Regions from separate parts of the Mesorhizobium australicum WSM2073 genome, predicted to be linked through region 1. Evidence: predicted binding sites of a transcription regulator. Region 1 holds the regulator's gene; each other region holds the start of a gene.
What was found. The regulator LexA, encoded in region 1, represses DNA repair genes until DNA is damaged. The targets are predictions, from matches to a motif close to TGTTCNNNNTGTGTTCNG.
Positions count from the first base shown of each region.

Region 2: recA (recombinase RecA) is a predicted target of LexA. The motif match lies at 2,387-2,404, and genes of this name have one in related genera.
Region 3: parE (DNA topoisomerase IV subunit B) is a predicted target of LexA. The motif match lies at 1,733-1,750, and genes of this name have one in related genera.

Region 1 is NC_019973.1:4,107,065-4,111,283, forward strand. Features, by position in the region: gene MESAU_RS19670 (ComEC/Rec2 family competence protein) at 1-1,654, shown strand, start outside; gene lexA (transcriptional repressor LexA) at 1,648-2,391, opposite strand; gene MESAU_RS19680 (GntR family transcriptional regulator) at 2,802-3,575, opposite strand; gene MESAU_RS19685 (ABC transporter substrate-binding protein) at 3,726-4,219, shown strand, end outside.
Region 2 is NC_019973.1:4,481,065-4,485,283, reverse strand. Features, by position in the region: gene MESAU_RS21660 (TfoX/Sxy family protein) at 1-55, shown strand, start outside; gene MESAU_RS21655 (pseudouridine-5'-phosphate glycosidase) at 241-1,158, opposite strand; gene MESAU_RS21650 (carbohydrate kinase family protein) at 1,236-2,180, opposite strand; gene recA (recombinase RecA) at 2,462-3,562, shown strand; gene alaS (alanine--tRNA ligase) at 3,834-4,219, shown strand, end outside.
Region 3 is NC_019973.1:3,882,996-3,887,214, forward strand. Features, by position in the region: gene parE (DNA topoisomerase IV subunit B) at 1-1,663, opposite strand, end outside; gene cpaB (Flp pilus assembly protein CpaB) at 1,901-2,827, shown strand; gene MESAU_RS18635 (type II and III secretion system protein family protein) at 2,858-4,219, shown strand, end outside.

The DNA of each region.
Region 1 (4,219 bases):
CAATCCAACGGTTGTTTCCGCCGACGACGGTGAGATGCCGCTATCGGCTCGCCTTTTTTCAGGCATCGAAAATGCCCGCGAATCCATCGCCGACCACATCAGGGGCAGCGTCGGCGGCGCTGAAGGCGAGATCGCGGCGGCGCTGATCGTCGGCGTGCGCGCCGGCATACCCGATGAAATCAATGAAGCGATGCGGCGTACCGGCATCTATCACATCATCTCTATTTCGGGACTGCATATGGCGCTTGTGGCCGGCACCATCATGGGTCTGCTGCGTGGTGCCTTCGCGCTGTTTCCAGACTTTTCCGCGCGCCGGCCGGTGAAGAAATACGCGGCCGCCGCCGCACTGTTCTCGATCGCGGCCTATCTCATCATTTCCGGTGTCGTCGTTGCCGCCGAACGCAGCTTCATCATGCTGGCGGTGATGCTGATTGCCGTCTTCTTCGATCGCGCTGCGCTGACCATGCGCAATCTGGGGATCTCGGCGATCGCCGTCATCCTGGTCTCGCCGCACGAGGTCGTCGGCCCGAGCTTTCAGATGTCGTTCGCCGCGACCGCGGCCCTGGTTGGCGCTTATGCCGGCTGGGCCGATCACCGTGCGGGAAAGACGCGGCCACCGCCGCCAAAGCGATCGCTGCCCGGGTTCCTGACGCGAAAATTCCTGCTGGCGACAGGTGGATTGGCCATGACGTCCATTATCGCCGGCAGCGCCACGGCACTGTTTGCCATCTGGCATTTCCAGCGGGTATCGCCGCTCAGCCTGTTCGCCAATCTGGCCGTGATGCCTATCGTGTCGGTCGTGATGTTCCTGGCCGTCGCCAGCGCGCTGTTGATGCCATTCGGACTGGATTGGCCGGCTCTCTACCTCATGGGCAAGGGCCTGACAGCAATGATCGCCGTGTCGGCGTGGATATCGGAGCGCTCTCCGGTCGATGGAGTCGGGCTGATTTCGCAGCAATCCGTGCTGCTGGTCACCGTCGCGCTGGTTATCGCGACGATGGCGACGACATGGCTGCGGCTCGCGGCGCTGCCATTCGCGCTCGCCGGCCTGTTGACTGTGTCGCACACACGCGCGCCCGATGTGCTGATCTCGGAAGATGCGCGGCTGGTCGCGCTGCCGATCGGCAATGGCGAACTGGCCGTCAACCGGGAACGTCCGAACGAATTCGCAACCGACAACTGGAAGCGCGCCCTGATCTCCGAAACAATCGTCAAACCGGAAATGTTCGACACGACAGACAGGCAATTCGATGTTGCCAGTCCCACCGACCTGCCGCCGGGATCGCCCTTCTACTGCCGCGAAGGCCTGTGCCTTGCCAGGCACCCTTCCGGCGCGATCATTGCCTATGTCGAGGACCGCAAGACCACCTGGAAAGCCTGCGCTTTCGCCGACCTGATCATCGTCAATGACGCAACCGCCTATGACGCCTGCCACAATCCACTGGTTCTCGTCGTCACCAAACGGCAGCTCGCCCGCAAGGGAAGCGCTGCCGTCTTCTTCAATCCCCAGTCGGCCACGACCCGGGCCGCGATCGCGTTTGCCGTCGACGGACCATACCGGCCCTGGCACGAACAGCGAAAATTCTCACGCGAGGCGAGGGGGCTGCCGCCGTACAAAAAACCCGACAAGCCCGATAACAAGCCGGTTCAGTAGCGCCTGATCAACCCGACCAGCTTGCCTTGTACCTTGACCCTGTCCGGCCCGAAAATGCGCGTTTCGTAGGCTGGATTGGCGGCCTCGAGCGCGATCGAAGCGCCTTTGCGGCGGAACCGCTTCAGTGTCGCTTCCTCTTCGTCGACCAGTGCCACGATAATTTCGCCCGGGCTTGCCGTGTCGGCATTGCGGATAATGACCGTGTCTCCATCGAAGATACCAGCCTCGATCATCGAGTCGCCCTTGACCTCCAACGCATAGTGCTCGCCGCCCATGATCATGTCCGGCGGCACCGAGATCGAATGCGTCTGATGCTGGATGGCATCGATCGGCACACCGGCGGCGATACGGCCCATGACCGGGATGGACACGGCTGAAACCGCGTCGTCGTCGTTGCCGGCCGCGGGCAGGCGCGAAGGCGCAGCGGCCGGCCTGATCTGGCGTCCGAGACTGCCTTGGCCAAGGCTGCCTTGGATGACGCTTGGCGAGAACTTCTTTGCCGCATTGAGGCCCGGCGCGATCGAGTCCGGCAGCCGCAGCACTTCCAGCGCGCGCGCCCGATTGGGTAGCCGGCGAATGAAGCCGCGCTCCTCCAGGGCCGTGATCAGGCGATGGATCCCCGACTTGGAGGCAAGATCGAGTGCTTCCTTCATCTCGTCGAAGGAAGGCGGTATCCCGCTTTCCTTGAGCCGTTCGTGGATGAACATCAGCAGTTCATGTTGCTTGCGTGTCAGCATGGCGGCCCCCAAGACATTGAACGAAAGGTTGAACCAGAATCGAAAAAACAAACCCAGAACAAACACTATCTGTTCCAGTTGTGTTCTGCAACCGTTTAAAGTTTAATGAATTTGTTAAGGGGTCTGAAGTTTTTTGCCCGCGACGGCGGGCGGCAACCAGTCCTTTCCGCCGTCGGCAGGCGCATTGAAATCGTTTTGGTTAATGGCCTGTGGCCCATCCGCCGACGAGGCTTTGGCATCAGTTAGTTGGAAGGCTTCTCCTCGGAGGGACGTATAATTCGCGGAGCCATTATTCGCGGAACGAAACGAAACCAAAATGCCAACGATTGGTAGCTTCGGGCGGCCATGGATCGGGGCGTTCGGCGCACTCCGGCCAGCGCGTTCGAATAGGCGTCGCGGAAGCGCTGAAGTTATCCCGAACCCGCCTTCAAGCTGCCGGCGCGAGCGGCGTATCTGGTAGCGCCGCTGTCTTCGCTGTGGACATAGACGTGCAGTGTGTAGCCGATATGCGCCGTCATCAGCGCCTTGGCCCGCTCGACGTCACGGTCGAGCGCCGCTTCCATGATCGCGGTATGGTGTTCGATCGCAATCGCTTCGCGTAGCGCTTCGATTGCCTCTTCATAGCCATCCTTGAGGCCGGCCGCGGCCCGCAGTGTCGGCGCCAGACCAAGGAAGCGATGATGCCGGCGCAGCTGATCCGAGATCGTCGAGCGGAACCGCAACAGCCAGTCGCATGTGGCGGCGCTCAGCAGCGCCGCATGGAAAGCCTCGTGGTTCTCGTCCCATCTGTCGACGGCCGCGTCCGAGGGATCGTCGACCGCCGTCTTGCAACGCGAGAGCCGGTAGTGGGCGGTGACCACGGCATCCTCCCACTCCCTGCCGCCTTTTTCCATCGATTCGAGGAACAGGGGTATCTCGACCACCATCCTGGCGCGTGCCAGATCCTCCAGCTCGGCCCGCGACACCGGAGCCACGGCAAAACCACGATTGCTGATCGCGGTGACCAGGCGTTCGGCCTCGAGCCGCGACAGGGCTTCGCGCAACGGTGTCCAGCCGACGCCATAGGTGCCGCGCAGCGCACTCAGTTTGAGCGGGGCGCCGGGCATGAGGCGCGTGGTCAGGATGTCGCGCCGCAACAGCTGATAGGCGGCTTCCGTTTTTGTGGAACTCGTTTCATTCAGCATGGTGATCAATCCGTCGTCTGGCGAAAAGTATATATGATAGTGCGTCACAGCAACAATTATATATAATGTTTGACACAGACCAGCGGACTCACCATGATCGCCGTAGTAGCCGCGTTTCCAAGCGGCCCTGATCAAATCTGGGAGGAAATGATGTTGAAGTCGAAATCCGCTTGGTTGTCGGGCTTGGCCCTGGCAGGCGCATTGATGGTCAGTGCCGGCAGTGCCGCGGCCGATCAGATCCGTATCGGCATTGCCAATTTCGGCGAGCATCCGCAATTGAACGCCGCCATAGCCGGCTTCAAGAAGGCGCTGACGGATAACGGCTTCGTCGAGGGCAAGGACGTCGTCTACACGGAGAGCCACACCAATTTCGATGCGTCGCTGGTGCCGCAGATGATCGCCAAGCTGCAGGCCGAGCAGCCCAAGCTGATCTACACCATCACCACGCCGGTCTCACAGATCGCCAAGAAAGCGCTCGCCGGTTCCGGCATTCCGATCGTTTTTGCCGCGGTCACCGATCCGGTGGCGGCCAAGCTGGTGCCGTCATGGGACGCCGGAGACGAAGGCATGACCGGCGCCAGCGATCTGCAGGACGTCGCCGCGGTGATGGCCTTCACCAAGAAGCTGCTGCCGAACGCCAAGCG
Region 2 (4,219 bases), 370 kb from region 1:
AATGACGGTGTGGGCGCGACGCGCCTACGAAGCTGGGCGGCGGGCGGGGAAGTAGGCTCCCGCCAGCGCGAGGCCACCCCTCATCCGGCCGCTTCGCGGCCGCCTTCTCCCCGGCGGGGAGAAGAGGTTTGCGTTGAGGCCGCAAGTTCCTCTCCCCTCGGGGAGAGGTCGGATTGCCCCGAATTGCTCTTTGCAATTCGGTCTTGGTAATCCGGGTGAGGGGGACTCTCTTGGCAGTCCCTACAGCGCCTTGGCGATCTCAGCCGCCAGCCTTGCATTGTTCTCGACCAGCGCGATGTTGGTCTTCAGGCTGCGGCCGCCGGTGAGTTCGAGGATTTTTCCCAGCAGGAACGGCGTCACGGCCTTGCCGGTGACGTTGAGGGCTTCGGCCGCCTTTTGCGCGGCTTCGATGTAGCCCGCCATTTCTTCAGCGGGGATTTCGTGGGATTCCGGCACGGGATTGGCAATCAGCATGCCGCCGCCCAAGCCCAGAGCCAGGCGTGTCCGGTAGAAATGCGCGATATCTTCCGGTCCGTGCAAGGTCAATGGCGCCCGGAACGGTGACTGCCGCGACCAGAAGGCCGGCATCGTCTCGCAGCCATGGCCGACCACGGGCACGCCGCGCGTCTCCAGCACTTCCAGCGTCTTTTCGATGTCGAGGATCGCCTTGGCGCCGGCCGAGACGACGATCACCGGTGTACGCGCCAATTCATCGAGGTCGGCCGAGATGTCGAAGCTCTTTTCCGCCCCCTTGTGCACGCCGCCAATGCCGCCGGTGGCGAACACCTTTATCCCGACCATGTCAGCCGCGATCATGGTGGCGGCGACCGTGGTGCCACCGGTGCGGCCCTGCGCGACGGCGAAGCCGAGATCGGCGCGCGACAGCTTCATGGCGTCACCGGTCATCGCCAGCGATTCGCGTTCGCCGTCCGAAAGCCCGATCTTGATGCGGCCGTTGACCACCGCGATGGTTGCCGGCACGGCGCCGCCGTCAGCGATGATCTTTTCGACGTTGGCCGCCATGGCGCCATTGTCGGGATAGGGCATGCCATGGGTGATGATGGTGCTTTCGAGCGCCACCACCGGGCGCCCGGCGGCCAGGGCCTGCGCCACCGGTGCGTGGACATCGATGAAGGGGCGGGCGGTCTCTGGCGTCATCTCTGATCTCCAATCCGGAGTGCGGCGCGTCCATCAGGAAAGCGTAGCTTCACCGCGCGTTATGAACTTGCCGGGTCTCATGCCACTTCCCTGGCATCCGGCACAAGGGCCAGCGCTTCCGCGAAGCTCGCCGCGGTGAATTCGGGCACCGCGTCGGCGCTTTCGATGGCCAGCGTTGCCGCGGCGACGCCCTCACGCACGGCGTGGCGCAGCGGCTGGCCCCGCAGCAGTGCTGCGACCGTTGCACCTGCCAGCGCGTCGCCGGCGCCGGTGACATCGGCGACTTTTCTGGGGGCAGGCGGCAGGATCGAAAAGGCGCCTGTCTCATCGAAACCCAGCACAGGGCCGCTGCCGGCCGTGACCACGCCGCTGGCAAGGCCGCTGCACCGCAACCCGTCGACCATTTCCCGCTCGGCGGCCGCTGCATTGACACCGGCCAGCACGACGGCCTCTCGCCGGTTCATGAAGAGCTGGGCCAGCCCGCCGAGAACCGGTATCAGCCGCGTTACCTTCGCCGGCGAAATCGCGATGGCGAAAACCGGTTTACCGGCGGCGAGCGACAGCAGCCGCTCCAGGGCGGCCGACGGCAGATTGGCGTCGCACAGGATGGCATCGGCGGCGGCCACCTCCTGGCGTATCTTGGAACGCCTGATCTGCTTGGGAAAAGCCAGGTCGTACAGTGCCATGTCGGCAAAGCCGACGATCAATTCGCCCTCGCGATCGATCAATGCCGTGTAGCTCGGCGTGGTACGGTCGAGGAACACCGCCGAAAGATCGGCGATGCCTGCCTCGGCGATGGCCCGTGAAACCGTATCGGCCGACGCATCGCCGCCCCGCATCGACACCAGGGAGGCCGACACGCCGCGCCGCACCATGCTGCGCAACGCATTGAAGACGCCCCCGCCGACATCCTCGCGCATCGTGCCGGGATTGGAGGCTGCCGGCACATAGGGACCGTACACCTGGCCACGCCGGTCGATATGGGCGCCGCCCACGGCCAGGATCTTCGGGGATTCCACCATGGTGGCGATATGACCTTTGTTGTTGCGGCCGCACAAGCGCTAGAGTGCGCGACAGAGCTTCGCATGCTGGTCGGCGATTCGGTCGGGCGATACGATCGAGCCGTCTGGCCCAATGCGGAGCCCGTTCGTGCCAGGGTTTGCGAGACAAAAAAAGAACAAATCGCGATATCCTTTGTTTTTCAGTTGGTTGTCACCCCTTGCCAAATGAGAACAAAAAAGGTACAAAATGGCAGGGATCACGGATTGTCCGGCCTTCATTGACGACCAAGGGGTGATGTATCATGGCTCAGAATTCTTTGCGGCTGGTAGAGGATAAGGCAGTGGACAAATCAAAGGCTCTGGATGCGGCGCTGTCGCAAATCGAGCGGGCTTTCGGCAAGGGCTCGATCATGCGGCTCGGCGCCAACGAGCAGGTCGTCGAGATCGAAACGGTGCCGACCGGCTCGCTCGGCCTCGACATCGCGCTCGGCGTCGGTGGCTTGCCGCGCGGCCGTATCATCGAGATCTATGGGCCGGAAAGCTCCGGCAAGACGACCCTGGCCCTGCACACCGTGGCTGAAGCCCAGAAGAAGGGCGGCATCTGCGCCTTCGTCGATGCCGAACACGCGCTCGATCCGGTCTACGCCCGCAAGCTCGGCGTCGATCTTGAGAACCTGCTGATCTCGCAGCCCGACACCGGCGAGCAGGCGCTGGAGATTTGCGACACGCTGGTGCGTTCCGGCGCCATCGACGTGCTGGTGGTCGATTCGGTGGCGGCGCTGACGCCGCGTGCCGAGATCGAGGGCGAGATGGGCGATTCGCTGCCGGGTCTGCAGGCCCGCCTGATGAGCCAGGCGCTGCGCAAGCTGACCGCGTCGATCTCGCGCTCCAACACCATGGTCATCTTCATCAACCAGATCCGCATGAAGATCGGCGTCATGTTCGGTTCGCCCGAAACCACGACCGGCGGCAACGCGCTGAAATTCTACGCTTCGGTTCGCCTCGACATCCGCCGTATCGGCTCGGTCAAGGATCGTGACGAGGTCGTCGGCAACCAGACCCGCGTCAAGGTGGTCAAGAACAAGTTGGCGCCGCCCTTCAAGGTGGTCGAGTTCGACATCATGTATGGCGAGGGCGTCTCCAAGACCGGCGAACTGGTCGACCTCGGCGTCAAGGCCGGCGTGGTCGAGAAATCGGGCGCCTGGTTCTCCTATAATTCGCAGCGTCTCGGCCAGGGCCGCGAGAATGCGAAACTGTTCCTGCGCGACAATCCCGATACCGCGCGCGAGATCGAACTGGCGCTCAGGCAGAATGCCGGATTGATCGCCGAAAAGTTCCTCGAAAATGGTGGCTCCGAGGGCAATGGCGACGACGGTTTTGAGGACGAAGCCGGCGCGATGTAGGCAACGGCCAGAATTTGGCCATAAATCCAGACTATTAGTCAATGCTTAAGTAACAGAGTTCCGTAGTACCGCGTTCCAAACCGCCGGCCTTCGCGCCGGCGGTTTTCGTTTGGGCGGCCCCGCAAGTGCCGGTGCAAAGCGCGAATTGGCCCAATTCCGTGTTTCTGGACAGGGTCAAGAGCTACGGCTAAAAGGCCAGCTCCATCTTCTAGAAAATACAGAGCCATCTCCCGCCGGTCCGGCCGGCGGCTCTCTTGAAAAGGCAGTATCCATGAGTGGCGTCAACGAGATCCGGTCGACCTTTCTCGACTATTTCCGCAAGGAGGGCCACGAGGTCGTGGCCTCAAGCCCGCTCGTGCCGCGCAACGATCCGACATTGATGTTCACCAATGCCGGCATGGTGCAGTTCAAGAATGTCTTCACCGGTTTGGAGAAGCGGCCCTATTCGCGCGCCACCACAGCCCAGAAAAGCGTCCGCGCCGGCGGCAAGCACAACGATCTCGACAATGTCGGCTATACCGCGCGCCACCTGACCTTCTTCGAGATGCTCGGCAATTTCTCCTTCGGCGACTATTTCAAGGAGCGCGCCATCGAGCTTGCCTGGAACGTCATCACCAGGGAGTTCGGGCTGAAGAAGGACAAGCTGCTGGTCACCGT
Region 3 (4,219 bases), 220 kb from region 1:
GCGAAGCGATGTGTGCGCCGTCGACGTCGGCGTCGGTCATGATGATGACGCGGTCGTAGCGCAAATCCTCGTCACGGTATTTTGACCGTGTGCCGCAGCCGAGCGCCTGGATCAGGTCCGATATCTGCTGGTTGGCGGCCAGCTTGTCATTGCCGGCGCTGGCGACGTTGAGGATTTTTCCGCGCAGCGGCAAGACGGCCTGGCTGGCACGATCGCGCGCCTGCTTGGCCGAGCCGCCGGCGGAATCGCCTTCGACGATGAAGAGTTCGGCACCCGCCGCCGCGTTCTGCGTGCAGTCGGCGAGCTTGCCCGGCAAGCGCAGCTTGCGCACCGCGCTCTTGCGCGACACTTCCTTTTCCTGGCGGCGGCGCACCCGTTCGTCGGCGCGCGCGATCACCCAGTCGAGCAGCTTCGAGGCTTCCTGCGGATTGTCGGCCAGCCAATGGTCGAATGGGTCGCGGATCGCGGTCTCGACGATGCGTATCGCTTCGATCGTCGCCAGCCTGTCCTTGGTCTGGCCGACGAATTCCGGCTCGCGGATGAACACCGACAGCATGCCGGCGGCCGAAATCATGACGTCTTCCGAGGTGACGATCGAGGCGCGCTTGTTGCCGACGAGGTCGGCATAGGCGCGCAGACCGCGCGTCAGCACGTTTCGGAAGCCGGCTTCGTGGGTGCCGCCTTCACCGGTCGGGATGGTGTTGCAGTAGGAATTGATGAAGCCGTCGCCACCGAACCAGGTGACCGCCCATTCGAGCGAGCCATGGCCGCCTTGCTTGTCGCTCTTGCCGGCGAAGATTTCGCGCGTCACCTGGAAATCGTCGCCGAGCGACGCCTTCAGATAATCCTTGAGGCCGCCTGGGAAATGGAATTCCGCCTTGGCCGGTGTCTGATCCTTTTCCTTGATGAGGGAGGGATCGCAGGTCCAGCGGATCTCGACGCCGCCAAACAGGTACGCCTTCGAACGCGTCATGCGGTAGAGACGCGCCGGCTCGAAGGCCGCGCCCTTGCCGAAAATCTGCTCGTCGGGATGGAAGCGGATTTTTGTGCCGCGCCGGTTGTGGACTTCGCCGAGCTGCTCCAGTCCGGTCACCGGGACGCCGCGCGAAAAGCGCTGGCGATAGAGCTGGCGCCCACGTGCCACCTCGACCTCAAGATGATCCGACAGGGCGTTGACGACGGAGACGCCAACGCCGTGCAGGCCGCCTGATGTCTCGTAGACCTTGGAGTCGAACTTGCCGCCCGAATGCAGCGTCGTCATGATGACTTCGAGCGCCGGCTTCTTGAATTTTGGGTGCATGTCGACCGGAATGCCGCGGCCATTGTCGGTGACCGTGAGATGGCCGTCGGCGGAGAGTTCGACATCGATGAAGGTGGCGTGGCCGGCAACCGCTTCGTCCATCGAATTGTCGATGACCTCGGCGAACAGATGGTGCATCGCCTTGTCGTCGGTGCCGCCAATATACATGCCTGGCCGGCGGCGCACCGGCTCAAGGCCCTCAAGCACCTCGATGTCGGCGGCGCTGTAGCCCTCGCTGCCATCCTTGGTTGCGGCTGGACGCCTGGCGGCCGCCTGTACCAGCGGATCCGCCGGGCGCGCCGGCGTGCGAACCGGCTGCGGCTGTTTTTCCAGATTGCCGAAAAGATCGTTGTTGTCGTCCATGCCTGCCATAGAGTCCAAGCTGCGAATCACCCGTCGATACTGCCACGCTTTTCAGCGCCAAGCGACGGAGGTTCCTGTTACGTTCGGGGATTTAACTGCTCTTACCCTAAAACCATTCGATAACCAAGCGGGCGGAAATAGGTCAAATGCCGCCGCGCAATATTCCTGATTCTTTAACAATGCCGCCTAGCGTGAGCCCAACATAACAAGAAACGGCGGGCATCAGGGGTTTTCGGCGTGAGGGGCAAGGCCATAACGATGATCGGCATCGCCGCCGTTTTCGGCGCGATCTCGATCTTTGCCGCGGATTTCTGGGTCAAGAGCCAAGCGAAGGCCGATGCCCAGGAGAAAACGGCCTCGATCGCCGCTCCGGCCGCGCCCAGGATCGAGTTCAAGACCATCGTGGTGGCGAACGCGCCGTTGCGCTACGGCATGGAGCTCGACCGCGCCAAGCTCAGCGAAATCCCGTGGCCGCAGGATTCCCTTCCGCAGGGCGCCTTTGCCACCATCGATGGATTGCTCGGCGAAGGCGGCCGGGTCGCGCTGTCGCCGATCGAGATCAACGAGCCGGTGCTGCTCGCCAAGCTGTCGGGACCGAACGGCCGCGCGACGCTGTCCAACATGCTGACGCCCGGAATGCGGGCGGTCACCATCCGCACCGACGAGATCGCCGGCGTCGGTGGCTTCGTGACGCCGGGCGACCGGGTCGATGTCGTGCTGACGCGCGATGCCGGCGAAATCCAGGAAGTCGCCAAGAACGCGCAAGGGGCTGCCGGTTCGACCATCACCTCGGAGATCGTCGTTGCCGACGCCAAGGTGCTCAGCGTCGGGCAGGGCGCCGACGAGCGCCAGACGACGCCGCAGGTGGCCAATTCCGTGACCCTCGAGGTGACGAGCGACGGCGCGCAGAAAGTGGCGCTTGCCCGCACCGTCGGAACGCTGTCGCTGTCGCTTCGCTCCGCCAGCGAAGGCGGCGATGGCAAGAACGGCGTCACCACCATCTCTTCCTTCGGCGGATCCGTCGCTTCCAAGACGCAGGCCGTGGCCGGCTCCTTGTTCGATGCCATAGCGAAGGAGCCGGAGAAGCCTAAATTCAAGACGATCATCGTGACGCGCGGCACGCAGGCCGAGGAATATCAGGTTCCAACGCGGGACCAGAAGTAAAGACCGGTGGGGACCGGGCGGGACGGGACAATGTTGATGCGTACCCTATATCGAATGAAGGCTCGGTCGCGCTTGGTGCGCGCCCTGGCGATGGCGTTTACCCTGGCTGCGAGCGGCGTGCTTGCCTTGCCCGGAGCGGCGAAGGCGGACAACGACATCGTCTATGTCTCGTCGACCAAGAATGCGTCGATCAAGGTTGCCAAGGGCAAGCCCAAGACGATCATGACGAGCGCGGCCTTCTACCAGATCGTCATCGGTGATCCGGAGATCGCCAACGTCAACCCGCTGACCGACAAATCCTTCTATGTGCTGGGCAACAATCTCGGCACCACCGGCATTGCGCTGTTCGACCAGAACAAGCAGCTCGTCGGCACCGTGGACATCGAGGTGACGCTCGACACCGACCAATTGGCGAACACTATCCGTGCCAGTGTGCCGGACGCCAAGATCAAGGTCGGCTCGGCCAACGGCCGTGTCGTGCTGTCGGGTGAGGCGGATGACGCGGTTGCAGCGGATAAGGCAAGCAAGATCGCCAGCCGCTTTTCCGGCAATGAGGAAGTGATCAACTCGGTCAATATCTCTTCGTCGCAGCAGGTTCAGCTCAATGTCCGGTTCGTCGAGATCAACCGCCAGGCAGGGCAGGACCTGGGCGCGAAATACAGCGCCAATTTCGCCTACGGCTTCGGCGGTCGCGACATTTCACTGGATCCGGGCACGGTCCCAGCGGCGGGGACCGGCGAGATCATCGGCCGACTGCTGTCGAACGGCGTCTCGATCGACATTGCCATTAAGGCGCTGGAAGAGCGCGGCCTTGCCCGTCGGCTGGCTGAGCCGAACCTGATCGCGCGTTCAGGGGAGACAGCGAGCTTCCTGGCCGGCGGCGAATTTCCGATCCCGGTTTCGGAGGACAACGGCAAGATTTCGGTCAGCTACAAGAAATATGGCGTTAGCCTGGATTTCAAGCCGACCGTACTCAAGGACGGGTTGGTCAGCCTCGACATCGCGCCGGAAGTCTCCTCGATCGATGCGTCGGCGTCCTACAATATCGGCAACATTTCCGTGCCCGGCTTCATCGTGCGCCGCGCCAAGACCTCGGTCGACCTGAAGAACGGCCAGAGCTTCATGATCGCCGGGCTTTTGCAGTCCCAGAACGACATCACCACGTCTCGCATTCCCGGCCTTGGCAAGATGCCGGTGCTTGGAGCGCTGTTTTCGTCGAAATCCTATCAGCGGCGCGAGACCGACCTGGTCATCATCGTCACGCCCTATCTGGTCAAGCCGGTCGATCCGTCGAAGAAAATGGCTGAGCCGACCGATGGCACGCAGCCAGCCAGCAATGTCGACTATTTCCTCAACAACACCGAGGAGGTGAAGGCGCCGGATACGGGCCGC